Regions from separate parts of the Kocuria sp. WN036 genome, predicted to be linked through region 4. Evidence: riboswitches for the same ligand, from Rfam matches in the RefSeq annotation. Region 4 holds a riboswitch; each other region holds the start of a gene.
The links. Region 4 has a riboswitch for cyclic di-AMP ahead of CK505_RS02765 (NlpC/P60 family protein). Riboswitches for the same ligand answer to the same signal wherever they lie in the genome.
Positions count from the first base shown of each region.

Region 1: another riboswitch for cyclic di-AMP. It lies ahead of CK505_RS08810 (C40 family peptidase); the one in region 4 lies ahead of CK505_RS02765 (NlpC/P60 family protein).
Region 2: another riboswitch for cyclic di-AMP. It lies ahead of CK505_RS18580 (C40 family peptidase); the one in region 4 lies ahead of CK505_RS02765 (NlpC/P60 family protein).
Region 3: another riboswitch for cyclic di-AMP. It lies ahead of CK505_RS08135 (C40 family peptidase); the one in region 4 lies ahead of CK505_RS02765 (NlpC/P60 family protein).

Region 1 is NZ_NSKF01000011.1:59,441-66,985, reverse strand. It holds gene CK505_RS08835 (hypothetical protein) at 137-811, shown strand; tRNA gene CK505_RS08830 (tRNA-Arg) at 907-979, opposite strand; gene CK505_RS19055 (DUF4031 domain-containing protein) at 1,042-2,433, shown strand; gene CK505_RS08820 (hypothetical protein) at 2,351-2,617, opposite strand; gene CK505_RS08815 (C40 family peptidase) at 2,749-3,654, opposite strand; gene CK505_RS08810 (C40 family peptidase) at 3,936-4,601, opposite strand; cyclic di-AMP (ydaO/yuaA leader) riboswitch at 4,607-4,796, opposite strand; gene CK505_RS08805 (metal-dependent transcriptional regulator) at 5,115-5,801, opposite strand; gene serC (phosphoserine transaminase) at 6,036-7,175, shown strand; gene CK505_RS08795 (MFS transporter) at 7,172-7,545, opposite strand, start outside.
Region 2 is NZ_NSKF01000035.1:6,364-13,908, forward strand. It holds gene CK505_RS16225 (heavy metal translocating P-type ATPase) at 1-173, shown strand, start outside; gene CK505_RS16230 (DUF305 domain-containing protein) at 212-883, shown strand; gene CK505_RS16235 (SHOCT domain-containing protein) at 957-1,220, shown strand; gene CK505_RS19095 (hypothetical protein) at 1,357-1,413, shown strand; gene CK505_RS19100 (hypothetical protein) at 1,512-1,607, shown strand; gene CK505_RS16245 (APC family permease) at 1,697-3,031, shown strand; gene CK505_RS16250 (DUF305 domain-containing protein) at 3,103-3,810, opposite strand; gene CK505_RS16255 (four-helix bundle copper-binding protein) at 4,035-4,445, opposite strand; gene CK505_RS18280 (hypothetical protein) at 4,444-4,632, shown strand; cyclic di-AMP (ydaO/yuaA leader) riboswitch at 5,046-5,236, shown strand; gene CK505_RS18580 (C40 family peptidase) at 5,242-5,904, shown strand; gene CK505_RS16265 (DUF305 domain-containing protein) at 6,223-6,924, shown strand; gene CK505_RS16270 (response regulator transcription factor) at 7,488-7,545, shown strand, end outside.
Region 3 is NZ_NSKF01000010.1:26,295-33,839, forward strand. It holds gene CK505_RS08115 (cytochrome c oxidase assembly protein) at 1-334, opposite strand, end outside; gene CK505_RS08120 (thioredoxin domain-containing protein) at 339-1,022, opposite strand; gene CK505_RS08125 (cation diffusion facilitator family transporter) at 1,076-1,990, opposite strand; gene CK505_RS08130 (helix-turn-helix transcriptional regulator) at 1,987-2,355, opposite strand; gene CK505_RS08135 (C40 family peptidase) at 2,786-3,403, opposite strand; cyclic di-AMP (ydaO/yuaA leader) riboswitch at 3,406-3,598, opposite strand; gene ctaD (cytochrome c oxidase subunit I) at 3,992-5,707, shown strand; gene CK505_RS08145 (isoprenylcysteine carboxylmethyltransferase family protein) at 6,129-6,761, shown strand; gene CK505_RS08150 (Nramp family divalent metal transporter) at 7,022-7,545, shown strand, end outside.
Region 4 is NZ_NSKF01000002.1:278,610-286,154, forward strand. It holds gene CK505_RS02755 (D-glycerate dehydrogenase) at 1-719, opposite strand, end outside; gene CK505_RS02760 (pyridoxal phosphate-dependent aminotransferase) at 716-1,915, opposite strand; gene CK505_RS02765 (NlpC/P60 family protein) at 2,135-2,635, opposite strand; cyclic di-AMP (ydaO/yuaA leader) riboswitch at 2,641-2,827, opposite strand; gene CK505_RS02770 (ParA family protein) at 3,312-3,818, shown strand; gene CK505_RS02775 (hypothetical protein) at 3,897-4,250, shown strand; gene CK505_RS02780 (Lsr2 family protein) at 5,082-5,411, opposite strand; gene CK505_RS02785 (site-specific DNA-methyltransferase) at 5,835-7,545, shown strand, end outside.

The DNA.
Region 1 (7,545 bases), on a different contig from region 4:
GTCGTCCTCGTCGAGCGCCCGGTCGTCGTCGGCCGGTCCGCCCCCCGTGCGGCCCGTCAGGGCCGGTGCGGGTGGCCCCAGCCTACCCCGCGGTCCCGGCGTTGGGCGGCGGGCGCGCGCGCCGGATAATGGGGGCATGGGACTGACACGCGCACAGAAGGCACGCAAGCACGGCGGCACCGCGGCACCCCCGGGACCGGCCCGGGGCACCCGCCTGCACGAGGCGGCTCCCGGTGAGCTCCGCCCCGAGCCCACGAGGTCGAGCTCGGGCCTCGTGGTGGGCGTGGCCATGTCCGTCTCGGCGCTCCTGTGGCTCTGGGTGCACGCCGGGGTCCTCCCCCGGTTCGGCGCCGCCGCGGCCGGCGGGCTGACCCTGCCCGAGTGGATGCCGGGCGGTTTCGACCAGGCGCACGCCCAGCGGCTCGCCGCGGCGCTGGGCGAGGAGGGACTCGCCCAGTACGAGGCGGTGCACGGCTCCTCCGGGCTGCTGGCGCCGCTGTTCGTGGGGCTGGCGTGGCTGCTGTTCGTGGCGGTCAACACGCAGTCCCGAGCCCGGCGGTGGCTGCGCTCGGCGGTGGTGCTCGGCTTCGCGTCCGTGTCCCTGGCCGGCAACGCGGCCATCGACGCCGCTCTCGCGGACCCCGGGGACGGCGCCGCCGTGACCACGGCGTCCGTGCTGGTGATCGCCCGCTGGGTGCTGCTCGTGCTGCTGCTCGCCGTGACCGGGGCCGTGGCCGTGGAGGCCCTGCGGCGCCGGTCGAGGACCGCCGGCGCCCCGCGGCAGGACCCGCGTTCCGGACAGCGGGGGTGAGCCCGGCTCCCGGTCGCGCGGAGGCCGCCCGGCCCCGCCGGTTCCGTTCCGGACAAAAGGACGCCCCGGACCGTGCGGTCCGGGGCGTCCGTGCGTGCCCCCGATTGGATTCGAACCAACGACACCGGCTTTAGGAGAGCCGTGCTCTATCCCCTGAGCTACGAGGGCGACGCGAACAGTCTAGGGGGTCCCCCGGACCCCCGCTAACCGGCCCCGTTAGGATCGGTCGCATGCCCGTCTACATCGATCCGCCGCTCTGGCCCGCCCACGGGACGCACTTCTCGCACCTGGTCTCCGACACCTCCTACGAGGAGCTGCACGACTTCGCGGACCGGCTGGGCGTGGCCCGGCGCGCCTTCGACCGGGACCACTACGACGTGCCGGAGAGCCTGTACCGGCGGGCGGTGGCCGCGGGCGCGGTGCCGGTCGACGGGCGGCAGCTCACGCGCCTGCTCGTGCGCAGCGGGCTGCGCGTCCCGGCGCGGGCGCGCCCGGACCGGATCGCCCGGGTCCTGCTGCGGCGGTGGGCCGCCCGCTTCCCGGGGCACCCGGCGCTGGGCGAGGAGCTCGTGGACCGGTGGAGCGAGCCGCACCGGCACTACCACGGTCCCGCCCACCTGCTGGCGGTGCTCGAGGCCGTCGACCTGCTGCGGCCCGGCGTCGACCTCGATCCCGACCGGTCCGCCGCCCTGGTCCTCGCCGCGTGGTTCCACGACGCCGTCTACCGGGGCCGCCCCGGAGCGGACGAGCGGGCGTCGGCGGAGCTGGCCCGCACCCGGCTGGGCGCCGCCGGCTTCGCCGCGCCGCTCGTGGCGGAGGTCGAGCGGCTCGTCCTGCTCACCCTCGGGCACCGGGTCCCCGAGGGGGACGCCGCCGGACGGGTGCTCCTGGACGCCGACCTCTCCGTGCTCGGCGCGGACCCGGACGGGTACGCCGCCTACACGACGGGCGTGCGGAAGGAGTACGCGCACGTGCCCGGACCGGAGTTCGCCCGGGCCCGGCTGGAGGTGCTGGAGGACCTCCGGGGCCGGCAGCCGCTGTTCCGGACCGACACGGCCCAGCGCCGGTGGGGTCCGGCGGCGGCCCGCAACCTCGACGAGGAGATCGGCCGGCTGCGCGTGGTCGCCGAGGAGTCCCCGGCCGCTCCCCCGGCGGACGCCGAGGTGCTGACCATCACCGCCGTGTGCCTGCAGGACGACGACGGGGCGCTGCTGACGGTGCGCAAGCGGGGCACGGAGCGCTTCATGCTGGTGGGCGGCAAGCTCGACCCGGGCGAGTCCCCGGCGGCCGCCGCCGTGCGGGAGACGGCGGAGGAGGTCGGGCTGCGGCTGGACGCCGCCCAGCTGCGCCCGCTCGGGGTGTTCGTGGCGCCGGCCGCGAACGAGGCGGGCACGTGGGTGCGGTGCACCGTGTTCACGGCACCTCTCACGGGGCGGCCGGTGCCGCTCGCGGAGATCGAGGAGCTGCGCTGGCAGCCCGTCGACGAGGACTCCCCCGGCGCGCTGCCCGCGGACCTGGCCCCGCTGCTGCGGGAGCACGTCATTCCGGCGCTGCGCCGCGCTCCCGGCGGTCCTCGGTCACGGCCGCAGAGTGCCGCCTCCGGTGGAGCAGGATCCCGGTGATCAGGCCGAGCACGATCCCGATGCCCCCGAACACCGAGAGCCACATCGCGGCGTGCCCCACGAACGCGGCGACGACGAAGCCGGCCACGATGCCGGGCACGGCGCCGCCGATCATGCCGTAGGCCATGTAGGCGTACTCGCGATCCAGGCTCGTGCGGGCGTTGCGGCTGTAGTCGGTGGACATGGGGCCAGTCTATCGGCCGCCGCCGGGGCGCCGGGGTGGCCGGCGCGGTGGGCGCCGGGATGACAGCGGGTGCGCGGTTCCCGTCTGGCCGACCAGGAACCGCGCACCCGAAGCGGTGCTCTCGCGTGCGGTCAGCGCACGCGGACGTAGACGGGGCCGGAGCCCACGTTGACGCTGTCGATGACGGTCGTGCCGCCGTTCCAGCCGCCGTGGACGGCCTTGCCGCCACCGATGTAGACGCCGATGTGGGCCGCACCCATGCCGCCGTCGGCGTAGTAGACGAGGTCGCCCGGCTGCGCCTGGCCGGCGGAGACCTGCGTGCCGAGGCTCAGGTAGGAGGCCGGCCAGCCGTGGTGGTTGATGCCGGCGGCGCGCAGCGCGTTGGTGACGAGCGCGGTGCAGTCCTGGCCCACGCCGAGCTGGCCCATGGCGGCGGAGGAGATGGTCGCGCCCTTGCCGGAGGCCGAGCTCTGCGGGGTGACGGTGCGCTGGGTGGCCGGAGCGGCCTGCACGGCCGGCTTCGGGGCGGGCGCGGCGGCGGGCTTCGGAGCCGGAGCCGCCTGCACGGCCGGCTTCGGGGCGGCGACCGGTGCGGGCTTCGGGGCCGGCTTCGGGGCGGGCGCGGCGGCGGCCTTCGGGGCCGGAGCCGCCTGCACGGCCGGCTTCGGGGCGGCGACCGGAGCGGGCGCGGCGGCGGCCTTCGGCGCCGGAGCGGCCACGGCGGGAGCCGCGACGACCGGGGTCTCGACCTTCTGCCGCTCGGCCTTCTTCTCGACCTTCTTCTCGGACTTCCGGTCGGACTCGACCTTCTGCACGTGGGCGACGGGCTCGAGGGACACGGCGGGCGCCGCGGCGGGGGTGGCCGCGGCCACGGCGGACAGCGGGGCGTCGGCGGAGGCGTCCTGGGCCGGAGCGGCCTGCACGGAGACGGTGGTGGCGAGGGCCAGCCCGGAGAAGGCGGCCACGGCGGCCACGGTGCGGGCCTTGCCGGAGAAGAGCGAGCCGATGCCGTTCGAGGAGGTCAGATCACGGGTCATGAGGAGTTCAGACGACTTTCTTTCGGAGCCGGGCCTGCCGGAGGGCGCGGGTGACAGCACGGATCGCCCCGGGCAGTGCGCGGGGTGGGCCGGTGTCCGGCAGGGGTGCGTTCCGGGATCGGGAACGACGGCCGGCGAGCGGAGGAGGGGGGCGCCGTCCGGTCGGACAGCAGGCACCGCCGGGAACCGGGAGAGCGGTTCTCGGCGTGCGGCGTGGGGGGGGGGGGGGGTGATCGGGTGCCGCCCGCGACGAGCGGGGTCGTCGCGGGCGGCGGACCGGATCAGAAGGTGTAGTAGCCGTCCAGCTGCATGGCGTTGACGGAGTGGACCTGGGTGCCCTGGGTCGGGTTGAGGGCGGAGATCATCTTGCCGCCGCCGATGTAGATGCCCACGTGGGCGCCGCCGTTCTGCGAGACGAGGTCACCGGGCTGCGGGGTGGCGGTGGGGGTGCCCGCCGCGAACTGGGACCAGGTGGTCCGGGGCAGGTCGATGCCGTTCTGGGCGAAGACCCACTGGGTGAAGCCGGAGCAGTCCCAGGCGCCGTAGGCGGTGCCGCCGTAGACGTAGCCCGCACCCTGCGCGGACATCGCGGTGCCCACGACGCCGCCGGCGGCCGGGGCGATCTCGGTGGTGGCGGTGGACTGCGGGGTGACGCTCGAGGTGGCGGCGGTCTGCTGCGGGGCCGGGGCCGGGGCCTCGTAGGCGGGAGCGGCGGGCTGCGCGGCGACCGGGGCCTGGTAGGTGTACGAGGAGTACTCGGCCAGCGAGGCGGAGGCCGGGGCCGAGTAGGCCGCGCCGGTCTCGACGGGAGCCTGGGCGAAGGCCTGGGCCGGGGCGACGGAGCCGATCATCGCGGCGCCGGCAGCGGCGGCGATGGTGGTGTTGCGCACGACGTGCGAGGTGGTCTCGGCACGGTGGCGGGCAGCGTTCAGCGTGAAAAGCGACATGGTTGAGTTCCTCCCTTTGCCTACGAGGTGAGCTGTCGGATTCGGGTGGGAGACACCCGGCCGCAGAACGCACGCGCTCTGACGACTTAACCCCAAGGACCCGGATCACCGGGACCGAAAGTGGTTCCCCCGCTTCTGCCAAGCAGTTTCTGTGTAGAGGCCACGGGCACCGGCAGAATTCGGCGATGTGCTCCGAGGGCGCCGATCCGACCAGTGATCGGCACGCGTTGAACAGTACATGACAGATTACGGAAGTGTCACGTTTTGATCACGACAGATAACAGCCGGACAACGCTGCGGGTCTCAATGAGTAGCTATTGAGAGGAAAAGTCGAATCAATTCGCACCTGTGACGAGCTGTGCAGTGTCTTCGAGCGCCCTGGGAATCCGCCTGTCACCAGGGAAGCCGCGCCTCCGGGGTCCGGCTCGGGCCGGACTGGCCGAAAGTGGCTTGTGAACGTCCCCACACCCGGGAAGAACCGTTCGCCGCCCCGCTCCGGGAGACGGCGGCGCCTCAGGGAGCGAGGACGCGGATGGCCGCGGCGGTGCGCAGGTCGATCTCCGCGGACCGCCCCGTGGCCGCCACCTCGATGCGCACGATCTGACCGTCCACCCGGGCCGTGACCTCCGCCCCGGTGAGCACTCCCACGTCGCTCAGCACGCCCAGGAGGTCCGCGTCCGCCTGGACCACCTCCGGCAGCAGCGCCACGGTGTGCGCCCCGTCCGGGTCGTGGCGGGCGGCGTCGAGCAGGGAGGGGTGCGCCGCTGCGGGGCTCTCCTCGACCCCGAGGGCGGCCAGACCGGGGATCGGCGTGCCGTACGGCGAGTACCGGGGGCTGTGCAGCAGGTCCACGAGCCGCCGCTCGACCTGCTCGCTCATCACGTGCTCCCACCGGCACGCCTCGTCGTGCACCTGGGCGAGGTCCAGGCCGATGACGTCGGCGAGCAGCCGCTCCGCCAGCCGGTGCTTGCGCATCACCTGCACCGCACGCTCACGGCCGGCAGGGGTGAGCAGCAGCGACCGGTCCTGGCCCACCGTCAGCAGCCCGTCCCGCTCCATCCTGGACACCGTCTGCGAGACCGTGGGCCCGGAGTGGTCGAGGCGCTCGACGATCCGTGCCCGCATCGGCGTGATCCCCTCCTCCTCGAGCTCGAGGACGGTCCGCAGGTACATCTCCGTGGTGTCGATCAGGTCGCTCATGCCTCAGTCATCCTTCGTCCGGCCGTCCCGGCCCGGGGATCCCGCCCGGTCCGGTCTTCCCGCACGAGCTTAGTGCGCGAGCCCTCCGGCCGCCCGGAGGGAGGAGGCGCCCGCGGGGCCCGCCGTCCGCGGGTGGGGCAGAATGGGCCGAGTCGCGAACGGCGCGAGCGGCCTCCGCGGCGGCCGTGCCCGTCGCGCACCACCCGCCGCACGTCACCCACGAGGGAGCGCCCGTTGCCCGCACACGTCACCATCCCCCAGCACCTGCTGCCCGCCGACGGCCGCTTCGGCGCCGGCCCCTCCAAGATCCGTCCGGCACAGGTCGAGGCCGTGTCGCGCGCCGGGGCCGGCCTGCTCGGCACTTCCCACCGCCAGGCGCCGGTGCAGGAGCTCGTGGGCTCGGTGCGGGAGGGCCTCGCGCAGTTCCTCGGCCTGCCCTCCGGCCACGAGGTGCTCCTGGGCCTGGGCGGGGCCACCGCGTTCTGGGACGCCGCCGCGTTCGGGCTGGTCGAGCGGAGGGCCCAGCACCTGGTGTTCGGGGAGTTCGGCGCGAAGTTCGCCCAGGCCACCGACGGCGCACCGTTCCTGGAGCCCTCCTCGATCGTGGAGTCCGCCCCCGGCACCCGCCCGGACGCCCGGGCGGAGGAGGGCGTGGACGTCTACGCGTGGCCCCAGAACGAGACCTCCACCGGTGTCGCCGCGCCCGTGCACCGGCCCTCCGGGATCGCGGACGACGCGCTGGTGCTGGTGGACGCGACCTCGGCCGCCGGGGGGATGGCCGCGGAGGTGGCCGCGGCGGACGTCTACTACTTCTCCCCGCAGAAGAACTTCGGCTCGGACGGCGGACTGTGGCTGGGCGCGTTCTCCCCCGCGGCGATCGAGCGGATCGAGCGGATCGGCGCCTCCGGGCGGTGGATCCCCGACTTCCTGCAGCTGACCACGGCGCTGGAGAACTCCCGGAAGAACCAGACCTACAACACCCCGGCCCTGGCCACGCTGGTGATGCTCGACGAGCAGGTCCGCTGGCTCAACGACCAGGGCGGCATGACCTGGGCCGCGGCCCGCACGAAGGCCTCCTCGGACCTGGTCTACGGGTGGGCCGAGGCCTCGTCCTTCGCGTCCCCGTTCGTGGCCCGCCCCGAGGACCGCTCCACCGTGATCACCACCGTGGACTTCGACGCCGCCGTGGACGCGGCCGCCGTCGCGGCGGTCCTGCGCGCCCACGGCGTGGTCGACGTCGAGCCCTACCGCAAGCTGGGGCGCAACCAGCTGCGGATCGCCACGTTCGTCTCCATCGAGCCCGACGACGTCGCCCGGCTGCTGGCCTGCGTGGACCACGTCGTCGAGCAGCTCCGCGGAGGAGCCGGGCGCTAGCCGGAGTTCTCGGGCGCGGAGCGCTCCGCGCGCAGCCGCAGCCAGACGACGAAGCCCACCAGGGCCCCGCCGAGTCCCGCCGCCACGGCGACCCCCATGCCCCAGCGCGCCCCGAGGGCGTCGGTGATCCAGCCGACGACCGGCGCCCCGATCGGGGTGCCGCCCATGAAGATGGCCATGTAGAGGCTCATGACGCGTCCGCGCATCACCGGCGAGGTGGTGGACTGCACGTACGCGTTGGCGGTGGTCATGATGGTCAGGGAGGACAGCCCGCAGGGGACCAGCCACAGCGCGAACAGCGGCAGGGTGGGCGCCGTCGCCGCGCCCAGGCAACTGAGGGCGAAGACGGCGCTGCCCCCGTAGACGTAGC
Region 2 (7,545 bases), on a different contig from region 4:
GGATCGTGCTGTCCCCGGCCGTGGGCGCGGTGCTGATGTCGGCGTCCACGATCGTGGTGGCGCTCAACGCCCAGCTGCTGCGCCGCCTCGACCTCGACCCGGCCCATCTGGCCGCCGTCAGCGCCGAGGACCGCCGTCCCGCCGAGCAGTCCACGACTGCCCCCACCCACTGACCCACCGACACAACCGACAAGAAGAGAAGGACACCCCCATGAAGCGAACCACCGCCCTCAGCACCCTCGCCCTGGCCTCCGCCCTGGCCCTGACCGGCTGCGGCACCGGCGCCGACGAGCAGGACACCGGCACGAGCGCGGAGACCGCCGCCCCGGCCACCGCCGCCCCCGAGACCCCCAGCACCACCTCGGCCTCCGAGGAGCCGATCGCCGAAGAGCACAACGACGCGGACGTGATGTTCGCCCAGATGATGGTCCCGCACCACGAGCAGGCCGTGGAGATGAGCGAGACGCTGCTGGCCAAGGAGGAGGTGCCGGCCGAGGTCGCCGATTTCGCCCAGCAGGTGATCGACGCCCAGGGCCCGGAGATCGAGCGCATGAACGCCATGCTCGAGGCCTGGGGCCAGGAGCCCATGATGGAGTCCGGCGGCATGGAGGGCATGGACCACGGCTCCGGGGCGGGGATGAGCGGGATGATGAGCGAGGAGGACATGCAGGCCCTGGAGGACGCCCAGGGCACCGAGGCCTCCCGGCTGTACCTGGAGCAGATGACCGCCCACCACGAGGGCGCGGTCGAGATGGCCCGCGACCAGGTCGAGCAGGGGCAGAACCCGCAGGCCGTGGCCCTGGCCCAGGACGTCATCGAGGCCCAGGAGGCCGAGATCACCGAGATGGAGGGCCTGCTCCAGGGCCTGCCCAGCGGCTCCTGAGACTCCGCAGGTCGTCCGGGGCCGCTACAGGGCGGCCCCGGAACAGCGCCAACTACCACGGAAGGAACCCGTCATGATGTGGGGTGACGGCATGGGGTGGATGTGGCTGTTCTGGCTCCTGCTCATCGGGGGCACGGTGGTGCTGGTCTTCGTGCTGGTGAAGGCGTTCACCAGCGGCTCGGGCGGCGGCACCTGGCAGGGCGGCACCGCGCCGCCGACGACGGGTGCAGGCCCGCGCCGGTCCCGGGAGATCCTCCAGGAGCGCTACGCCCGCGGAGAGATCAACACCGAGGAGTACCGGGAACGCCTACGGACCCTGGAAGAAGGCGACCGGTGAGCCCGCTGAGCCGCCGCCAGCAGCTGTCCCTGGATGCGGCGGAGGAAGACCGGGCCGCATGATGTCCTTCACGATCGACGGGTAAGGGTACGACGCCGAGCGCACCGACCAGCGGGTCCGGGTGGGCACCGTGGAGGTGTGGACCCTGACCAACTCCAGCCCCCTGGACCACCCGGTGCACCTGCACGTGTGACCCCTGCAGGTCGTGGCCGAGGAGGGCCGCGACGTCTCCGCACCGCGGTGGCGGGACGTGGTCAACATCCCGGCCTTCGGGGGGGGGTCACCGTCCGGGTGGCCTTCGACGACTTCGGCGGCCGCCCCGTCTTCCGCTGCCACACCCTCGACCACGAAGACCTCGGCATGATGGGCACCCTCGAGGTCCGCTGAGCGGCGGTGGGCCCGACCCACCGACCTTGTCCGACAACCCCACCGCCGAGAAACGATCGCACCCCGGCAGGAAGGACGTGCAGCTCCCCATGAACGACAGCACGCAGACGCAGCAGAAGCTCTCCCTGACCGGATCCGTCGCCCTGGGCACGGGGGTGATGATCGGTGCGGGCATCTTCGCCCTCGTGGGGCAGGTCGCGGAGCTGGCCGGGGGCTGGGTGCCCTGGGCGTTCCTCGCCGGGGCCGTGGTCGTGGCGTTCAGCTCCTACTCCTACATCCGCTACTCGGCCACCAACCCGTCCTCCGGCGGGATCGCGATGCTACTCAAGGCCGCCTACGGCCCCGGGGTTCTCGCCGGGTCCTTCTCCCTGTTCATGTACGTGTCGATGATCCTGGCCGAGTCCCTGCTGGGCCGCACCTTCGCCTCCTACCTGCTGCGCCCCTTCGGCCTGCAGGACTCCGCGGTGTGGGTGCCGGTGCTGGCGGTGGTGGCCATCGCGGCCGCCGCCCTGGTCAACCTGGTGGGCAACCGGTGGGTGGAGCGCTCCGCCACGGTGACCGCGGCAATCAAGATCGTCGGGATCGCCGTGCTGGCGGTCGCGGGCATCCTCGCGGCAGGGGTGTCCTCCCTGGGCAGGCTGTTCACCGCCGCCGACCGCACCCCACCGGAGGCGGGCTGGCTGGGCTTCCTGGCCGGGACCACCCTGTGCATCCTGGCGTACAAGGGCTTCACCACGATCACCAACCAGGGCGCGGACCTGCAGCAGCCGCAGCGCAACATCGGCCGCTCCATCATGATCTCCATCGCCCTATGCACCGTGCTCTACCTGCTGATCACCGTCGCGGTCACCGGCAGCCTGACCGTGCCGCAGATCGTGGCGGCCCGGGACTACGCCCTGGCCGAGGCGGCCGAGCCGATGTTCGGCGCCTGGGGTGTGACGCTGACCGTGGTGATCGCCGTCGTCGCGACGCTGTCGGGACTGGTCGCGAGCCTGTTCTCGGTCTCGAAGCTCTACGACATGCTCCGCGACATGGGCCAGGCCCCCGGGCTGCCGGGGCAGGAGGGTCACCAGTCCCTCTACATCACGGCCGGGCTGGCGATGCTGATGGCCGCGTTCTTCGACCTGTCCCAGATCGCCTCCCTCGGCGCCATCCTGTACCTGGCCATGGACATCGCCATCCACCTCGGCATCCTGCGCCACCTCAAGGACGATGTCGGGGCCAAGCCCTGGATCCCCGGGATCGCGATCCTGCTCGACGCCGCGGTGCTCGTGCCGTTCGTGCTGCTGAAGGCCCAGTCGGACCCGTTCACCCTGGTGGTCACCGCCGTGGTGGCCCTGATCATCGTCGTCGCACAGTGGGTCGTCGTCCGCCGGCGCGACGGGGCGAACAGCACCGGGCAGCAGCCCCACACTCACCCCTGAAGCCGGTCGCGCGACCGGCTCACGGTGAGGGGCCCGTCGGTGGACGGGCCCCTCACCATGAGCGTGCTCGTTCAGTTCTGGCCGGCCAGCCAGGTGCGGAAGTCCGCGATCTGCGCCTGTTGCGCGGTGATCCCAGCGCTGGAGGCCACCCGCAGCTGAGCATGATCAGCGCGGGACTGCAGCTCGAGGAACTCGACGATCCCGCCGTTGTGGTGCGGGATCATCTTCTGCACGAAAGCGACGTCGAAGTCCTCGCCAGCCTCAACAGCGGCCAGTTCTTCGACCATCATCCGGGTCTCCTCCTCCAGGATCTTCATCTCCTCCTGTGCTTCCTCCGGGGCCTGAGCCTTGGCCTCTTCCGGGGTCAACCCGTACCACTCCTCCAACCAGGTGGTGAACTGGTCGATCTGGTGCTGCTGGCTGGCGATGATGTTCTCCGCGTGGGTGCGGATGTCCGGGCTGGTCCCGCGCTCGAGCTCCAGCTGGGCCATCTCGATCGCGGCCTGGTGGTGGCCAATGATCTCGGCCAGGAAAGTGACCTCCAGCTGCTCGCCCTCCAAACCGGCCAGGGTCTCACCGAATTCGTAGGCGGTCGGGGAGGTGGGATCGGGGCCGAGCATGTCCTCCGGGGCCTGATCCTGGGCGTGGGACGAGACCGGGGTGGTCACCTGTCCGTGGGCGAACACTGGGGCGCTGGCCCCGCCCCACAGGGCCGTGGCGACGACAACGGTGGAGGCGGCGGCCGCCGTGCGACGGCCAGGGAACTGGATGGAACGCATGATGATGTCTCTCTTCCGCAATGAAGGAGCTCGACCCCGAGGTGCCGGCTCGGTCATCAGCCCCGTACCCTGCGCGTGAACAAACCGCGCGGGCAGAGCTGTACTGAACAAGGGGCGGGGGGAAGAGGGAACCCGCATCCGGGCACGCCCGATCAGCCCATCAGGCTCCTCTTTCACCGACGGAGGCCGGTCATCGGCGTCCGTGGGTCAGCGCGAGTCTGGGCTCAGCCCAGGGAGGCGACCAGTGCCGCACAGGCGGCCTCGCAGCGACGGCAGGCCTCAGCACAGATCCGGCAGTGCTCGTGCATGTCCGCGTGCTGCTCGCACTCATCAGCACACGCCTTGCACGCCATCTGGCAGACCCGGATCGCGTCCAAGGTGATGTTCGCGTCGTAGCCGGTGTGCCGGGAGAGCACCCGCCCGGTGGCCTCGCACAGGTCCGCGCAGTCGAGATTGGTGCGGATGCACTTGGTCAGCTCGGCGACCATGTCCTCGGACAGGCAGGCATCGGCACAAGCGGTGCAGGTCTGGGCGCACTCGAAGCAGGCCTCGATACAGGCCGCCAGCTTGCCCTGGTCCACTCCCCCGAGGTCCTTCGGGTAGGTCTCCAGCATCGCGCTCACGTGATGGGTCATGGCTTGCTCCTTCGTCGGTTCGGTCGAGGAGACGAACCGGCCGGAGCCAGCCCGCCATGTCATCGACAGTAAACTGCCGATTCTGTGTGACGCGACCCGAAAGCTTGAAGATTTGATGAAGATCAACGCCTCAAGAATCCGCGATCCCGCCTCACTACCTGGCCTCTACATCGGTGCAGCGGGCTGAATATGGAGATTTCATGAAGAAACCCTGCCCTAAGGCCTCGGAAGGGCACTTCCGAAGCCCTCCCAAACTGTGAGCCACCTTGAAAATCCTCCCCAACAATCTTGGTGCTGGCCCGGCCCGCGCTGAAGACTGCGCATGGTTGCAGAGCCCTGTCGCTGTCGGCTGCGTCCAGCGAAACGCGCGCCACCATGCCATGTGTCCTAGTCAGAGCGCTTTGAAAGACCGGTGTGAGCTACGCGACGGGTCCTGCTGCGTGACGGTTTCACTTCCTCGGGGCGTATTTTTCCGAGGCCGGAATCACAGCTTCCCGCTCCCGACTGAGGAGAGAATCCAGGCCGTGACCTAAACGTGACACTTTCGTTATGGATGGGCTACTGTCCACTGCGTGCCGATGACTGATCCGGTCGGCGCCCTCGTGCACATCGCCGAATTCTGCCGGTGCTCGAGGTTCCTGAAGAGATATCGCTTGGCAGAAGCGGGGGAACCATTTTCGGTCCCGGTGATCCGGGGCCTTGGGGTTAAGCCGGCAGAGCGCGTGCGCTCTGCCGGCCGGGTGTCTCCCACCCGCATCCGACAGCTCACCTCGTAGGCAAAGGGAGGAACTCACCCATGACTGTTTTCAAGCGCCACGCTGCCCGCCACCGTGCCGAGACCACCTCTCACGCCGTGCGCAACACCACGATCGCTGCCACCGCCGGTGCGGTGCTCATCGGCTCCATCGCCCCGGCCCAGGCCTACGCCGAGGTCCCCGCAGAGACCGCCCCCGCCTACGCGACCCCCGCGTCCGCACTGACGACTTACACCTCGGCGGCCTCCCAGCCCGCGGCCGCCCCGCAGACCGTCTCCACCGCCTCTTCCCAGGCCCCGGCCGCGCCCGAGCAGGCTACATCGGCCGTGGCGGTGTCCACCCAATCGGCGGACATCACCGAAATTACCGGCGCCTCCGGGATCGTGGGCACAGCGATGCAGGGAGCCGGCACCGGTTACGTCTGGGGCGGCACGGACTTCGGCGCCTGGGACTGCTCCGGCTTCACCCAGTGGGTCTACGCCCAGCAGGGCATCGACCTCCCCCGCACTAGCCAGCAGCAGTGGGCGGCCGGCACCCTGACCACCGACCCGCAGCCTGGCGACCTCGTCGTCCAGAACGGCGGGGCCCACATCGGGATCTACCTTGGTGGCGGCAAGATGATCTCCGCGCTGAATCCCACCCAGGGCACCTTCGTGCACAGCGTGAATGCCATGCCGACGGTCGGCTACGTCACCTTCCGCTGAGCCAACCCTCCGTCCGCCACGAATGCCGCTCGTGGCGGGCGGCGGGTGTGCCCCCCACCTGATCAGCATCCAGGATCGGTCGGTCAGAACCGGAGATGCCTGCACCCATCCACCGCCGGGGAACACCCCGATCTGGCCGCCTGATGGGCCCGCTCTTGAAGGTTCAGTGAAGATCTACCGCCCAGCCCTCCCAGCCCGGCGAAGCCAGCTGCGGCGGGGCTACCGTGGATGGATCGGTCCGCCTCGACCCGAGGCTGAACAGAGCAAACACCACGATGTGCAGGTCCAGTACGGGCTGCTGCGAAAGAGAGATTCGTCATGACGTCGACGTTCAAGCACCTGGCCGCCGGGACGGCCCTGGCGCTGGCCCTCAGCGGTGCCGGGGCGACCGCGGCGGTCGCGTCCCCGACGCACCAGCCTGCCTCCGCCTCCGCACAGACGGGCGCTGAGCGGCACATGAACCACGACCGCCACTTCGCCGTGATGATGGTCCCCCACCACCAAGGTGCCACCGACATGGCCGAGCTGGCCCTGCAGAAGTCCGAGCGTCCCGAAATCCGTGACCTGGCGGAGAAGATCATCGAGGCCCAGACCGAGGAGATCCAGCAACTGGAAGCAGCGGCCCAGCGGCTGGCCGCCGAGAACACCCCGGGACACCACCACCATGGACACGGCCACCACCACGGCCACGGGCACCACGTCCACGGCCATGGCCATGGCGGCCATGGCCGGAGCATGAATGCCGACATGCAGGGCGCCATGATGGGCGAGATGGACGGCATGGACGGCATGGACGGCATGAGCCTCGAAGAGCTGGCGAAACGGTCCGGGGATGAGTTCGACAAGGCCTTCCTCGAAGAGATGATCGCCCACCACCAGATGGCTCTCGAGATGGCCGAGATGGAGCTGCAGATGGGCACCGACCCCGAGTTGCGAGCCATGGCGGAGAAGATGATCGAGGACCAGCAGGCGGAGATCGAGCTCATGCAGGGCTGGTTGGAGGAGTGGTTCGCGGCCTGATCCAGGACCACGAGCTGGGCCGTCATCGACTGGAACGGGCCGACACCGGGATGTCATGGTCCCCGTCGACCCGTTCCAGCCAGTCCAGTCCAGTGCGGTGATCCCCGACGCGGCACCCGATGGGCGCGCACCCTTCGCGCAGTCAGCAGCACCCCGAACGGTCACCGACCAACCGTAGGTTTGGCAGCACCGCGCCCTCTTGCCTCAGGACACGGCCCCCCTCCCCCTCGCCTGGGGTCCTGTTCCTCCAGCGCGCGCACCGTCACCGAGATGGCCGAGACCACCGGAGTCCCCTCGCCCGGTGGTGGTGGCCGGATCCCGGCCGTGTTGCGTCTGTCCGGGCTCGTGGAGGGGCGACACGCGATCTTCTCAGTGTCCGATATCCCTCTCATCGGCCCGGTGCAGGGGATCGTTAGCCACAGCGACCACCGGTTCACCGGTGAGCCCGGCCACGACGAGTCCACCCCCCTGTTTCGTTTCCGAGGCCTCAGACACGGTCGCCCTGGGACGCTGGGGCTCGCAGCACAGTGTTCATGTCACAGCGATCAGTACCGGGAGGACAGATGACGGATCCGCTCACCGGACGTGTGCTGGTGGTCGACGACGAGGTCGACCTCGCGC
Region 3 (7,545 bases), on a different contig from region 4:
GCTCGGCTCCGGGTGTTCTCGCGCCGTGGGCCGGGGTGGACCGGGGCACGACGGTGGTGGCGAAGACCAGCCCTGCCCAGGTGATGGACATGGCCAGATGGTGCACGGTCGTGGCCGCCGGCAGTCCCCAGCGCACCATCGCCCCGGGATCGAGCACCTCCCGGGCCGCGGTGGCCCCGGAGGAGCTCAGGGCCACCCACAGCACGGTGAGGGTCATCAGGCCGACAACGATGAGAGCAGCGGTGGCGACGCCCCGGCGCCGTCCAACCACTGCCAGGGCCGGCGCCGACGGGGCGGGCGGTGGTGTGGTGGTGGTGCGGGATGGACTGGTCATCGGGTCAGTCGGTGGCTGCGGTCTCGACAGCGGCCCGGAAGGCTTCCAGGGATTCGGGGTTGAGCACTTCTCCGTCGAGGTAGAACGTCGGGGTCCCGGCCACGCCCAGGGCTTCACCGTCAGCCACATCGAGCTTGATCCGCTCTTCGGTGGCCGGGTCGGCCACCGCGGCATCGAAGGCGGCCATGTCCAGGCCGAGGTCCTCGGCGAAGCCGCGGAAGAGTGCGCTCTGGTCCTCGGCCGATTCCCCCCATTCGGCCTGGGTCTCGAACATGCGCTGATACATGGCCTCGTACTGTCCCTGCTGGGCGGCGGCCTCCACGGCCACCGCGGCGTTGACGGAGTTGCGGTGACCCGGCAACGGGAAATAGCGGTGCACGAAGGTGACGGTGTCGCCGTACTCGGCCCGCAGGTCTTCGACGAAGGGGTAGGCGGCCCGGCAGGCCTCGCACTCGTAGTCCAGGAACTCCACCAGCACCGCCTGCTCATCCGGGGCCTTCGAGAGCACTCGGCTGTTCTCTCGCACCAGCTGCCCCACATCTTCGGGTACTTCAGGGGTGGAATTGGCACGGGCGATGAGGATCGGGATGGCCACGGCGGCCACGATGGCGACCAGGAGGATCCACACGAGGATCTTGGCCTTCGAGGGTTTCCGCTGGGGGGCGCTCGTACTGGCGGTAGTGCTCACAAGGGGTTTCCGTTCTGTCTCAGGCAGCAGGGCATACCGGGAGTGGAGGGGTTCTAGTGGCGGAGAGTCTCGTCCCCGCGGTGGGAGGCCGGTTCGATCTGGAAGGTGGAGTGCTCGATGGCCACGTCGAAGTCACGGGCCACACAGGCCTGCAGATCCGCCAGCACGACACCGGCGTGCTCGGCGCTCAGGCAGCCGTCGTGGACGGTGACGTGGGCCGAGAGCACCGGGGTGTCGGAGTCGATGCGTGAGGCGTGCAGGTCGTGCACCCCCACCACGTGGGGCAGGGACTCCAGGCGGGTGCGGACCTCATCCAGATCCAGACCCTTGGGAGTGGTTTCCATCAGGACCTCGATGGTGTCGCGCAGCAGAATCAGGGCCCGGGGCACGATCAGGGCGGCGATCAGCAGGGACACGATCGCATCCGCCTGGGTCCACCCAGTGGTGGCGATGACGATCGCGGAGACGATGACCGCCACCGAGCCCAGGGCGTCGTTGGCGACCTCCAGGAAGGCGGCCTTCATGTTCAGGTTCTCTCCCCGCCCCGAGGCCAGGATGATCAGCCCGATGATGTTGCCGACCAGCCCGATCACCCCGAACCACAGCATGGCCGAAGACTCGACCTCCGGGGGCTCCAGCAGCCGGCGGATACCTTCGACGGCAACGAACCCGCCCACGGCCAGCAGCACCGAGGCCTGGGCGGCCGCGGCGACGATCTCCGCCCGCTTGTACCCCCAGGTGCGTTTGTCCGTGGCCGGCTTCAGGGCCAGGGTCGCCGCGATCAGCGCGATCAGCAGCCCGGCGGAGTCGGTGAACATGTGCCCGGCATCGGCCAGCAGCGCCAGGCTGCCCGAGATCACCGCGCCGATGATCTCGGCGACCATGATCGTGGCGGTGATGGCGAAGACTACTGCCAGCTTTCCCCGCCGCCCGGTGGCACCGTGGGCGTGATCGTGCTCACCGCTCACGCCGGAACCTCTTGGGTGCTGGCCGCACCGGCGAGCTCCTCGGCGGCGCACTCCGGCGTGCCGCACTGGCACACCGCCTCGACGGTGAGAATCGTGCCCAGCAGGTCCTCCAGGGCGTGGGCCAGCTTCGGGTCCGAGAGCTCATAGCGCACATTGCGTCCGGCCGGCACGCCCACGACCAGCCCGCAGTCGCGCAGGCAGGCCAGGTGGTTGGACAGGATCTGCCGGCTCACCCCGATCTGGGCCGCCAGTTCCGAGGGCACCGCCGGGCCCTGCTGCAGCTGCAGCAGCACCGCGGCCCGGGTGGGATCGGCCAGTGCTTTGCCGAACCGGGACATCACCTCGACCGGGGACAAGATCCTCATGCCACAACCGTACAGCAGAATCTGTATCAAAGAGGGGCGGGGTCGAGCGAGGCTCGGGCAATGTCCAGCTTGTGTCCCTACGGTGTGGGCGGATGGGGGTGCCGTCCGCCACTGCGGCGCCCCCGTCCTCGAACCACCACGGCACCTCGTGCGGCCGTTGCCGCAATGCCCCTGCGGGGAGGGAAGGCGATTGTCTGCCTCCGGCAGGAGACGGGTGGAGCCCATGATCACTTTCTGCGCTGCTCCGCTGGGCAGCCCGCCCGTGCGCCGTTTCCCGACCGGGTGCAAGGCGGCCGGGCCGTGGCGACCGATCGACTCTGCGATCCAGGCACGAAGTACCCCAAATATGTCGCCGATGACGATCCTCTCGGAGCACTTCGCACCTGACGGAAGGCCTCCCGTCAACCGGCCACCACTGGTGGGGCGAAGCTCAGCGGTAGGTGTAGTACCCATCGAGGGGCATGGCGTTGACGGAGTGGACGAAGGTGCCCTGGGTCGGGTTCAGCGCAGAGACCATCTTGCCGCCACCGATGTAGATGCCGATGTGGTTGCCACCGTTCTGAGACACCAGGTCCCCGGGCTGCGGAGTGGAGGTCGGGGTGGCGGCTGCGATCTGCTGGAAACTGGTGCGGGGAATATCGATACCCTGCTGGGCGTAGACCCACCCGGTGAATCCAGAGCAGTCCCAGGCACCGAAGGAAGTGCCGCCCCAGACATAGCCGGTGCCCACACCCTGCATGGCCGTACCCACGATGCCGCCAGTGGCGGGGGCGATCTCGGTGATCGCGGTGGACTGCGGGCTCACGCTCGAAGCCGTCTGCGCCGCCACCGGGGCCGGGGTGACGTAGGAGCCCTGGCTCCCCAAAGAGGACGAAGCCGGGGCCCACGACGTGGCGGCCGGGGCAGCCGGGAGCTCCGCATAGGCCTGGGCCGGGGCCACGGATCCAAGGATTGCCACGCCAGCAGCAGCAGCGATGGTGGTGTTACGCGCCCGGCACGAGGGGGTCTCGGCGCGGTGACGAGCAGAAGTGTGCTTGAAGAATGCCATGGATGTACTCCTCCCTTTGCCTACGAGGTGAGCTGTCGGATGCGGGTGGGAGACACCCGGTCGCAGGGCGGGATGCTCTGGCGACTTAACCCCTAGGACCCGAATCATCGGGACCGCATGTGGTTCCCCCGCTTCTGCCAAGCAGTTTCTGTGTAATGAACCTCGGGCACCGGCAGAATTCGGCGATGTGCCCGAAGGCGCCGACAGGATCAGTGGCCGGCACGCATCGAAGAGTACAAGAAGATCACGAAACAATCACAATCCCATTCGGGAATGTATAGGAACTATAAAGAAAACAATCAAGATTTGATGAAGTTGTAAATTTTTCTCGACTTTTTCCTATTAATGTCCTGCAAATTATGGCGCCTCGTGGCGGGCGGCACATGCCTTTGTGGTGCGTGCGGACGGTACGGGGAGCCGTTGACCGCGCTGTGGCGGGGACGCGTGCCGCCCTAAAAGGCTCGGTGGCCGATGTCAGGGAAATTTCCACGGATGGCGGTACAAGAATCGTCCCCGAGCAGCTCCAGCTATGTGCGCTACGGTAATCGGCGTTTGAATACGTACGGCATTTGGGCCCGAGGAGACCGCATGGCTATTTATGATTACACCGCCGACCAGCTCCGAAGCACAGCCCACCCGACGGTCGTGCCGCGCTCCAAAGGCCGGATGGTGGTGCAGTGGTTGACCTCCACCGACCACAAGACGATCGGGTACATGTACCTGATCACCTCCTTCGCCTTCTTCTGCCTCGCCGGCGTCATGGCGCTGCTGATCCGCGCCGAGCTCTTCGCCCCGGGCATGCAGATCCTGGAGACCAAGGAGCAGTACAACCAGCTGTTCACCATGCACGGCACGCTGATGCTGCTGATGTTCGGCACCCCGCTGTTCGTCGGCTTCGCCAACGTCATCGTCCCCCTGCAGATCGGCGCCCCCGACGTCGCCTTCCCGCGGCTCAACGCCCTGGCGTTCTGGTTCTTCCTGTTCGGCTCGCTGATCGCGACCGCCGGCTTCCTCACCCCGCAGGGCGCGGCCTCCTTCGGCTGGTACGCCTACGCACCGCTGAGCAACGCTTCTTTCACCCCAGGCTCCGGTGGTGACCTGTGGGTGTTCGGCCTGATTTTGTCCGGTTTCGGCACGATCATGGGCGCGGTCAACTTCATCACCACGATCATCGCGATGCGCGCCCCCGGCATGACCGTGTGGCGGATGGGCCTGTTCACCTGGAACACGCTCATCACCTCGCTGCTCGTGATCATGGCGTTCCCGCCTTTCACCGCTGCACTGTTCGCCCTCGGCATGGACCGGACCCTGGGTGGGCACATCTTCGACCCGGCCAACGGCGGGGCGGTGCTGTGGCAGCACCTCTTCTGGTTCTTCGGCCACCCCGAGGTCTACATCCTGGCGCTGCCGTTCTTCGGCATCGTCTCCGAGATCATCCCGGTGTTCTCCCGCAAGCCGCTGTTCGGCTACAAGGGCCTCGTGTTCGCGACCATCACCATCGCCGCGCTGTCGGTGACCGTGTGGGCCCACCACATGTACGTGACCGGAGCCGTGTTCTTGAGCTTCTTCGCGTTCATGACCATGATGATCGCCGTACCCACCGGGGTGAAGTTCTTCAACTGGATCGGCACGATGTGGCAGGGCTCGATCACCTTCGAGACCCCCATGCTGTGGGTCCTGGGGTTCATGTTCACCTTCCTCTTCGGCGGCCTGACCGGGGTGATCCTCGCTGCCCCGCCGCTGGACTTCCACCTCAATGACTCCTACTTCGTGGTCGCCCACTTCCACTACGTCATCTTCGGCACCGTGGTGTTCGGCATGTTCGCCGGCTTCTACTTCTGGTGGCCCAAGTTCACCGGCAAGATGCTCAACGAGCGGATCGGCAAGATCCACTTCTGGCTGCTGTTCCTCGGCTTCCACATGACCTTCCTGATCCAGCACTGGCTCGGGGTCTCAGGGATGCCCCGGCGCTACGCGGACTACCTGCCGGAGGACAACTTCACCTGGATGAACCAGATCTCCACGGTCGGGGCGATGCTCCTCGGCGTCTCGATGATCCCGTGGTTCTGGAACGTCTACACCACCTGGCGCAACGGCACCAAGGTCGAGGTCGACGACCCCTGGGGCTTCGGCGGATCCCTGGAGTGGGCGACGTCCTGCCCGCCGCCGCGGCACAACTTCACCTCGCTGCCGCGCATCCGCTCCGAGCGGCCGGCGCTGGACCTGCACCACCCGGAGCTGGCCGCGGAGTCCCCGCAGCAGTCCCCGGTCGACGACGCCGCCATCGCCACGCGGAAGGAATAATTTTCTCGCTGCCAGGATCTTCATCGGTGCGGTGACGGCCAGGGAAACCCTCGTAGTGCTGCGGCACGGGAGGGGCGGATTGGCCCTGCAACCGAAAAGGGACGAGGCTCCTGCTGGTCGCCGACACACCACGGGGCTTCTCCGAAAAAGGGAGATGGCATGTCCGCTTCACCTCCCGGCCGAGTTCTACTGGTCGACGGCGAAACGAACCGGGCGCCACTCATCCAGGGACATCTGCCCAACGCCGGTGGTGAAGTTGCGCTACGGCACACCGGGACAGGGGCGAGATGTGGGCAAGGGTCACCACGCTTCCCCCCTAAAAGTACAGGTTTCCGTGTACTGTTAGGGGGTGGTTTGAGTATGCCTCCACGCCTCGCCAGGGCCAGCCCGGGGGCTGGAATGAGCCTGATCGAGGAGGACTATGATGGCCGCGGCTCTGGCGCTGAGCCTGTATCTGGCCGGCCTGGCGGTGGCCTTCGGTGCGCGGTCGTGGATCCATCGGCGCCGCACCGGGTCCACCGGTTTCCGCGGGTTGAGCGGGGCGCCTGGCTCTGCTGAGTGGTGGGGCGGAATACTTTTCGCGATCGCTCTGGTCCTCGGCGCAGCAGGGCCTGTCCTCGCCCTCACCGGCGCCGTGGCCGCGCCCCGACTACCAGCGGCTTTCACCTGGGCCGGGGCGTTCATCACCATCGTGGGGTTCTTCGGTGTACTGGCCGCCCAGGCCGGCATGGGCGCCTCCTGGCGGGTGGGCGTCGACGCCACCGAACGGACAGAACTGGTCACCACCGGGGCTTTCGCCGTGGTGCGCAACCCTATTTTCACGGCGATGCTCACCACCATGGCCGGCCTGGCCCTTCTGGTGCCCACCGCGGTCAGTGCAGCAGCCCTGCTGTGCCTGCTGGTGGCCGTCGAGCTACAGGTCCGTCTCGTCGAAGAGCCTTACCTGCTGCGCACCCACCGACAGGTATACGCCTCCTATGCCGCAGCCACCGGCCGGTTCGTGCCCGGCCTCGGCCGGCTCCGCCGCGCAACCCCGGGTAAGCCGAGATCCTGAGCGTGTCGTGCCACCGCCACTGGCCGGCAGTTCACCCGCTCCGGGAAGCCCGCACCTCTGACGTTCCGCGCCACTGTGATCGGCCGTCGATGCCATCCACCTTTCGTGGAGGCGAAGCCCGGGAAATCATGAGCGTGCCCGGCAGTCAGGCTTCCGGTTCCCCGCAGCGAAAAGTTCGTATAGGTTAACTTTCTATGAGGATCGGGACGGGGCGCACCGGCTCCACACGCACTGCCACCTCTTCCCCCGGGGAGCGGTGGGTGCGCCGGCAGCCGCTGCCGTGGTTACTGGGCCCGGCCTTCGTGGCCGCGGTCGCCTACGTGGACCCGGGCAACGTTGCGGCGAACCTCACCGCCGGCGCCCAGTACGGGTACTTGCTGGTGTGGGTGCTGGTGGCCGCCAACGGCATGGCGGTCCTCATCCAATACCTTTCGGCCAAGGTCGGGCTGGTCACCGGATCGAGTCTGCCCGAGTTGTTGGGCGACCGTCTGCCCCGGGGCCGGCGACTGGCCTACTGGGTCCAGGCCGAGCTGGTGGCCGCGGCCACGGATCTGGCCGAGGTGATCGGTGGGGCGATCGCCCTGCACATCCTCTTCGGGATCCCTCTGCTGGCCGGGGGCGTGATCGTCGGGGTGATCTCGATGCTGCTGCTGGTCCTCCAGACCCACCGCGGCCCCCGGTTCTTCGAGTTCGTCGTGACCGGTCTGCTGGCGATCGTCACCGCCGGTTTCGTCACCGGCCTGTTCTTCGGCCCCGTGTCCTGGGGTGAGGCCGTCGCCGGGAT
Region 4 (7,545 bases):
GGCCCGCGCGCGGTGTTGACGAGGTACGCGGAGTCCTTCATCGCCGCCAGCTGCTCGGCACCGATCAGGTGGTGCGTGGCGGGCCCATAGGGGCAGTGCACCGACACGACGTCGGAGACGGCCAGCAGCTCGTCGAGCTCGACCCGCCGGGCGCCCAGCGCGGCGGCGATCCCGGGATCGATCTCGCTGCGCGACTGGTAGACGACCTCCATGCCGAAGGCCTTGGCGCGGCGCGCGGTCGCCTGGCCGATGCCGCCCATGCCCACCACGCCGAGGGTCTTGCCCTGCAGGCCGCTGCCGAGCAGGAAGAACATGCCCCACTTCCAGTCCTGGCCGGAGCGGATGAGCCGTTCCCCCTCGCCGAGCCGGCGGGTCGCCATGAGGATCAGACCGAAGGCGATGTCGGCGGTGGCGTCCGTGAGCACGCCGGGTGTGTTGGTGGCCACGACGTCGCGTTCGCTGCAGGCGGGCACGTCGATGTTGTCGTAGCCGACGGCGACGTTCGCGACCACTTTCAGCTGCGGTCCGGCTGCATCGAGCAGCTCGGCGTCGATGCGCTCGGTGAGCAGACTCACCACGGCATCTGCCCCGGCCACCCGGCGCATGAGCTCCTCGCGGCCGATCGGCTCCGGATCCGGCCACATCTCGACCTCGTGGGCGGCGCGGAGCTTCTCGATCGCGGCGTCGGGAATCGGTCCCGTGACGACCACCCGGCTCATGCCGTCTCGATCCACTCGCGCAGGCGGCCGAGGCCCTCGCGGATGTCGGGGACGTCGATGCCCGAGTAGGCGAGCCGGATGTACTGCCGGTCCTCGCCGGGCTGGCGCCGGCCGAAGTGCTCCCGCGTGCAGAAGGAGACGCCGGTCTGGTGCAGCGCTGCCGTGGCGAAGTTGCCGACCGCGGTGCAGCCCATGCGCTCCATGGCGGCGGTGACGTCGGGGAACAGGTAGAACGTGGACTGCGGTACGGCCACGTGCATGCCGGGGATGGCGTTCACGAGCTCGCATGCGGCGTCGCGGCGCTCGCGCAGGATGTCGAGCGTCTGCTGCACGGGTTCCTGGGGGCCGCGGAGTGCTGCGATGCCGGCCCACTGCACGTAGTGCGTGGTGCAGGACTCGTCGTTGGTGTTGAGCGTGCTGAGCACCGTGGCGATCTCCGGGGGCGCGACGGCGCAGCCGAGGCGTGAGCCGGTCATCGCGAATTTCTTGCTGAACGTGTAGAGGATGACGGTGCGCTCGGCCATGCCGGGGAGCGACGCGATCGAGCTCGAGACCCCCTCGTAGCGCGTCTCGAAGTAGGCCTCGTCGGAGAGCACCCAGAGGTCGTGCTCCTGGGCGAGCTGCGCGACGGCCTCGCGCTCGGCCGCCGTCGACTCGGCCGAGATGGGGTTCTGCAGATCGTTGTAGACGATGGCGACCGTGCTCGGGGTGATCGCGGCGCGCACCTGGTCGAGGTCGATGGCGAAGCCGTCCTCCGTGGGGAGGTAGCGGTACGGCACGGCCGTGCCGCCGAGGTACTCGATCTGCGACTCGTAGATCGGGAAGCCGGGATTCGGATAGAGCACCTCGTCGCCGGGGTTCATGACCGCCTGCAGGAACTTCGTGATGACGGGCTTGCCGCCCGTCATCACCACAACGTTCTCGGGGCTGAGGCCGATGCCGCGGCGCGAGCCGATGTCCTCGGCGAGGGCCTCGCGCAGCTGCGGGATGCCGGGGCCGGGGCAGTAGCCCGTGTGACCGTCGGCGATGGCCCGGTCCATCGCCTCGATGATGTGCGGGGCCGTCGGGATGTTGATGTCGCCGAGGTGGAAGGGGTACACGCGGTTCCCCTTCGCCGTCCAGGCGGCCGCGGCTTGCGCGACGCTGAAGGCGGTCTCGGTGCCCAGCCGGTCGAGCCGGTGCGCGAGTTGTCGCATGCCGTTCCACTCCTCGTCGAGTTGGTGATCGGTCCGCTGGCGGATCCGGGTCGAGCATACGACTCATATATCAGACTGGGAAGAGTGGTCCCCGGATGGATTCTCGCGGTGGACCTTGCCGCGATGTTCCCCGCATCCGGAGGTCGCCTCTGGTGGATGCGGGGAGTGCGGTTGCCTCGGGGTGGCCGGGAACCGTACTCCCCGCTCAGGTGCGGGGGGTCAGCGCACGCGGAGGTAGACGGGGCCGGAGCCGACGTTGACGGTCTGGATGACCGTCTGGTTGCCGTTCCAGCCGCCGTGGACGGCCTTTCCGCCGCCGATGTACACCGCGATGTGGGCGAAGCCCATGCCGCCGTTGGCGTAGTAGACCAGGTCACCGGGCTGGGCCTGGGCGGCGGAGACCCGGGTGCCGAGCTTCAGATAGGAGGCCGGCCACCCGTGGTGGTTGATCCCGGCGGCGCGCAGGGACTTGGTGACCAGGGCGGTGCAGTCCTGGCCCACGCCCAGCTGGCTCTTGGCCGCGGCGGCGATGCTCGCGGCCTTGCCGGACTGGGACTGGATGCTGATGAGCTGTTGGGGGGCTGCGGCGGGGGCGGCCTGGGCCGGGGCTACGCTGCTGAGCGCCAGGGCGCCGCCGGCGACCGTCAGGATCGCGGTGCGTCCGAGGCGGAACGAGCTCTGGGCGCGGTGGCGGGGCATGCGGGACTGGAAAATGGGCATGAGTGATGTCCTCCCTCTTGCCTGCGAGGTGAGCTGTCGGATGCGGGTGGGAGACACCCGGTCGTCAGGATGGGGGCCCTGACGACTTAACCCCTAGGTCCCGGGGGAGGGACCGTTCATGGTTCCCCCGCTTCTGCCGAGCGATGTTTTCTGGGGGCCCCGGGCACCGGCAGAATTCGGCGATGTGCACGGGGATGCCGATCGGTGAGGCGACCGGCACGGAGAGAACACTAACCGAGAGATAACGAAAAAGTCTCGCTTTGATCACGGGCGTGTCTCGGCTCTTGGGTCGACCCGGCAAGGGATCTCCTCCCCCTGACGCAGTTGGTCGGTGAGGGTCGCTGTTGCAGACCCCCGCCGAGGCTCGACTCGAGACAAAAGGGGTCATGACCTGGGGCTCCGTCCAGGTCATGCCGATGGACGAGCGCACCCACGCCCCGGAACGTGATGTCCGGTGGCAACGCCCCTGCTATTCCGGGACAGTTTTTCGGGAAAGCACCACAAGACCTTTGTGCGGCGCCCTGATCGACCCTTCCCTCCGGGGTAGAAAAAACGATGCTTTTGTGCGTCCCATAATCCATGCGGGAGTTCACAAAAAGAAAGAATTGGGTTTGTGGTGATTGCCCGGCGTGGGTCGGTTCTCTCCACGGGCGCTCCCGGGACGCACGTCGGGGCGATGCTGGGTAATGAGGCACTTGAAGACCGGGCCGCAGATCTCGCGCTCCCCAGCGGGTGGCATCCCAACCTCCGGGTGATTCTTTCGGCCCGCAACGTCTCCAACCGCGAGGCCGACCGGGCCGATCACGCAGAGCTGCGGCTGAAGATCTCCCTGACCGGCCTTCAGGCGGATGTGGTGGTCATTGACTGCCCGAACCGGCAGGGTGGGCCGTTGACGCTGTCGGCGTTGAACGCGGCGGACACGATGGTCTATGCCGCCACCGTCACCAGTGACGGCATCGATGGGATGGACGGGGCGCGGCGCACGGTCGCCCAGTTCCGCCGGCACCGCCAGCAGCTCGGCGCCCCGGACACCCTGAAGGAGGCCGGGATCGTCGTCGGTGGGGTGGAGGAGACGATCATGAGCCGAGCGGCCGTCGCCAGCCTCGAGGAGCTGCGCGCCACGGGGTTGTTCCTGGAGCCGTTGATCCCGGGCCGGGCGATCGTCCAGGAGGTGCGGATCTGAAGGGGAGTGATACGGCCAATACCGCAAGGGCACCCGGGTGCTGGAGGCCTACACCGCGATCGCAAAGAAGGTGCTGCGATGACCGACAAGCCCGAGCGTCCCGCCTCTCTCCAGCGTCGCCGGCCTCGCCCGGCCCCGGATGAGCACATCGACCCGGTCGACTACACACTCCCAGCCCCCGCCACCACACCCCAGCCTGTGGCAACGGTGGTGTCGTCCCCGCCGGTGCAGGCGGCACCGGCGGCGGAACCCACGGCCGCGGCGCCGAAGCGCGGCCGTGGCCGGCCGCGCCGGGAGCCCACCATCCAGCTGGGGGTGCGGGTGGCTCAGGACGTCTCGGATCTGATCGAGGAGCTCACTGAGCACGACGGCACTGCCAGAGCCGTGACCGAGAACGCCGTGCGCGCCTACGCCCAACAGCTCAACCGATAACACCGGCCCCGGTAGGGGAGGAATGTGGCTGCGGGCGGCTTTCCCATGGTCCACGCCGGAGGAACCCGGCTCACCGGTGCTGGTGGGCCGGGTTCTCTTCTGCTGAGGACAGGCGGTGGGGTGGGATGGGTGGTCCTGTGGGTCGTCGAGCGACGCGGGTGCCCGCGCTCCTTCCGTGTGGATTCAGGGCCAACCCCCAGCAGGGCCCGTAGTCGGGGGCCAAAGGGGCGACCAGCGCGGTCCAGGGTGGACGCGGGGCGTCCCCCGGCGCCCCCTCGACCGATCACCTGAGCGCGATCCGCGCTGGAGGTTCAGCCCCCCGGCTGATCCTGCCCTTACGCGATAACTCGAGATTACCAAGGGGTAGAAAGATGATCGATACTCATGATGTTCCCACTTCCGCACCCCACCCCCGGTGATGCGAGGGCCTTTCGCCCACAAAGTGATGAGGTGCCTGCTTCGAAATGGCGGAACCCGTGAGCCATGCCCAGGGTGCTGAAAGATGAATTAGTTCCGCTGCTGGTTCTTCACAACTAACAGGTGAAAGCTCGGAGTATCGCGCACCGACAAGCGGATATGAGCTCCGCATTTAGGCTCGGGCAGTCTCGTCCAGAATCCGACGGAGCGGCCAAGGGCCCTGCAGGAAGCGCTCCTGCAGGGCCCTACCGTGTTCATGCGTTTTGAACGTCGCTTGCGCGGCGCCGGTTCTAATGCCCAAGATATTTTGCCGACGGGCCGGTTCCCACCTGGAGAGGGAACGTGGCAAAGCGACGAGTGGGGGGCTGTTCCGGTGGTCGGGCATGGCCCGGTGCCGGTGTGGGTGGTGCTGGGTTAGTGGGCGGCGTAGTAGGCGTCTTTGACGGACTGGTGGATGCGGCCGCGGTCGGAGACCGGGTGGCCGTTCTCCTTCGCCCAGGCACGAATCTTGGCGGTGTCCGGGTCTGACTTCGAGGCCCCTGCCCCGGTGCTGCGGGCCGTGGTGGTGCGGCCGGCTTTGCGCCCGGCGGCGGCGTAGGGGCGCAGGGCTTCGCGCAGCTTCTCGGCGTTGGCGGTGGACAGGTCGATTTCGTAATCCTTGCCGTCGAGGGAGAACTGGACGGTCTCATCCGCTTTCCCGCCCTCGAGGTCGTCTTCCAGGATAATCTGTACGCTCTGAGCCATTCTTGTCCCTTTCCCTACTGCTTTTGGTCTTGTATCGACAATGCGGACACGTTGGTGCGCAGATTCATATCGACCTTACCCCCATAGTGCGGAAAGCCCCAATTAGCCTGGTCGGGCATCACCATTGCTGAGAAGTTACAGGGAAGCAGAGGCAGTCCGCCTTCGACGCGGCACTTGATCACCTGTCTGTCGCAAATGTCTGATGGGGAAGTATGAGCGATCAACGGAATGCTCTGCAGCGATGATGACATTTGAATATCCATGCGAAAGAAAAGAAAACTACGCTTAAACCATGCACACTCGCTTACTAATGTGCCATAATAAATCCAAAAATTATATCAGGCCAAGACCGTTCTCTCCTCGTGTCGGAAGCTGCAGCTAGAGTTGGGACCACTCGACCCGCCTGAACAAGGAGCCCCCTGCATGACAAACCAGCATGTCCCCCCAGCCACACCAAATGCACAAGAAGAGTTGCTTCAGCAGCTTCAAGATTTGGTCCCGTCCGCCTTTAAGGATGGAAATCTGGATACGGCTTCACTACTGAACGCTCTGGGAGCGTCGGACACGAGCAAACCTGCGTTCACGTTCAGCTGGCCTGGGATCGAACGCGCACGCCAAGACGCCCGCACTAGCACTACGGCCACACTGGTTCCCGACCCATCCTCCTCCGTGGACTGGGACAACGCACGCGATGTCCTAATTGAAGGGGACAACCTCCAGGTGTTGAAGCTATTGCGGAGCGGTTATAGCGGGCAAGCTAAACTCATTTATATTGACCCTCCATATAACACCGGAGAAAAATTCAACTACAACGACAAGTTTTCTGTACCTGAGCCACAATACCTGCGCTCCTCTGGCCAACTAGACGAACAAGGCAACATGCTCACCAGCAGGGTCGAAGTTTCAGGAAAAAAACACGCGCCATGGTTGACCATGATGTTTCCACGCCTAACACTCGCCCGCCATCTGCTTCAACGTGATGGCGTCATCCTGGCTTCTATTGACAATAATGAAGTTCATCATCTGCGTCTTCTTATGGATGCCATCTTCGGCGCGACCAACTTCATTGACCTGATTACATGGCAAGGCGGGCGAAAGAACGATGCAAAGTTGACCGGTGGCGGCCAAGACTACATCCTCATTTACGCTCGAGATAAATCACATCTCGAGTCCATTGATAGGAAGTGGCTCGAGAAAAAGACAGGTCTGGAAGAAATATACGCCAAGCATAAACAACTGAAGGTTGAGTTTGGCACTAATTACGCCCCTGCATCCAAAGAGCTTCGTAAATGGTATAGAGAACTTCCAGAAGGGCACCCCTCAAAGGCCCATTCATATTTCGCCAACATGGACGACGCCGGTGTATGGACATCAGGAGATCTTCGTAGCCCTAACCCTCGTGAAAACTTGATGTATCCATACAAGGGATACAGCGCACCACAAAAGGGATGGGCGGTCGAGCGGTCTGTTATGGAGGAGTATGACAAACGAGGTCGACTGATCTTCCCCGAGACATTTGATAAGCGCATCCGACTCAAGAGATACCTTCACGAGCAGGAATTCTGGGCGCCCGGCTCAACCTTCTCGAAAGCCCGTGGTCCCGAGCAAACTCGGTTAGACAAGCTAATGGACATGAAAGTCTTTGATGATCCAAAAACAGTGGAAGTGCTATCAAGATTCATTAGCGGTGTCGCGCCCGAAGACAACGACCTCATCATCGATTTTTTTGCCGGTTCCGGATCCACCGGCGAAGCTGTCTGGCGGCAAAACGCAATAGATAGCAAGCAGCGTCGATGGGTGCTGGTGCAAGTCCCTGAGGAACCTGACGCATCTCAGGAGTCTGGCAAAAACGCAATTGACGCAGGATACAGGACAATCTTTGATGTGACAGCCGAACGCTTGCGCCGAGCTGGACAGGCAATTGAAGGTGCAACCCCAACCTCTCCGAAGCTTGGATTCCGCATTTTTCGCACCCGCCCCACTAGCCTCACCATCGAGACTCCCATCACTGCTACTGATGGCATGAACGGACTTGACTACGTGCAACTGTCGCTCGATCGACTCGCTGGCCCGCCCGTCGTCGAAGGCGCAGACCCCCTTGCAGTCGCCTGGGAAGTTGTCCTCAAATCCACAT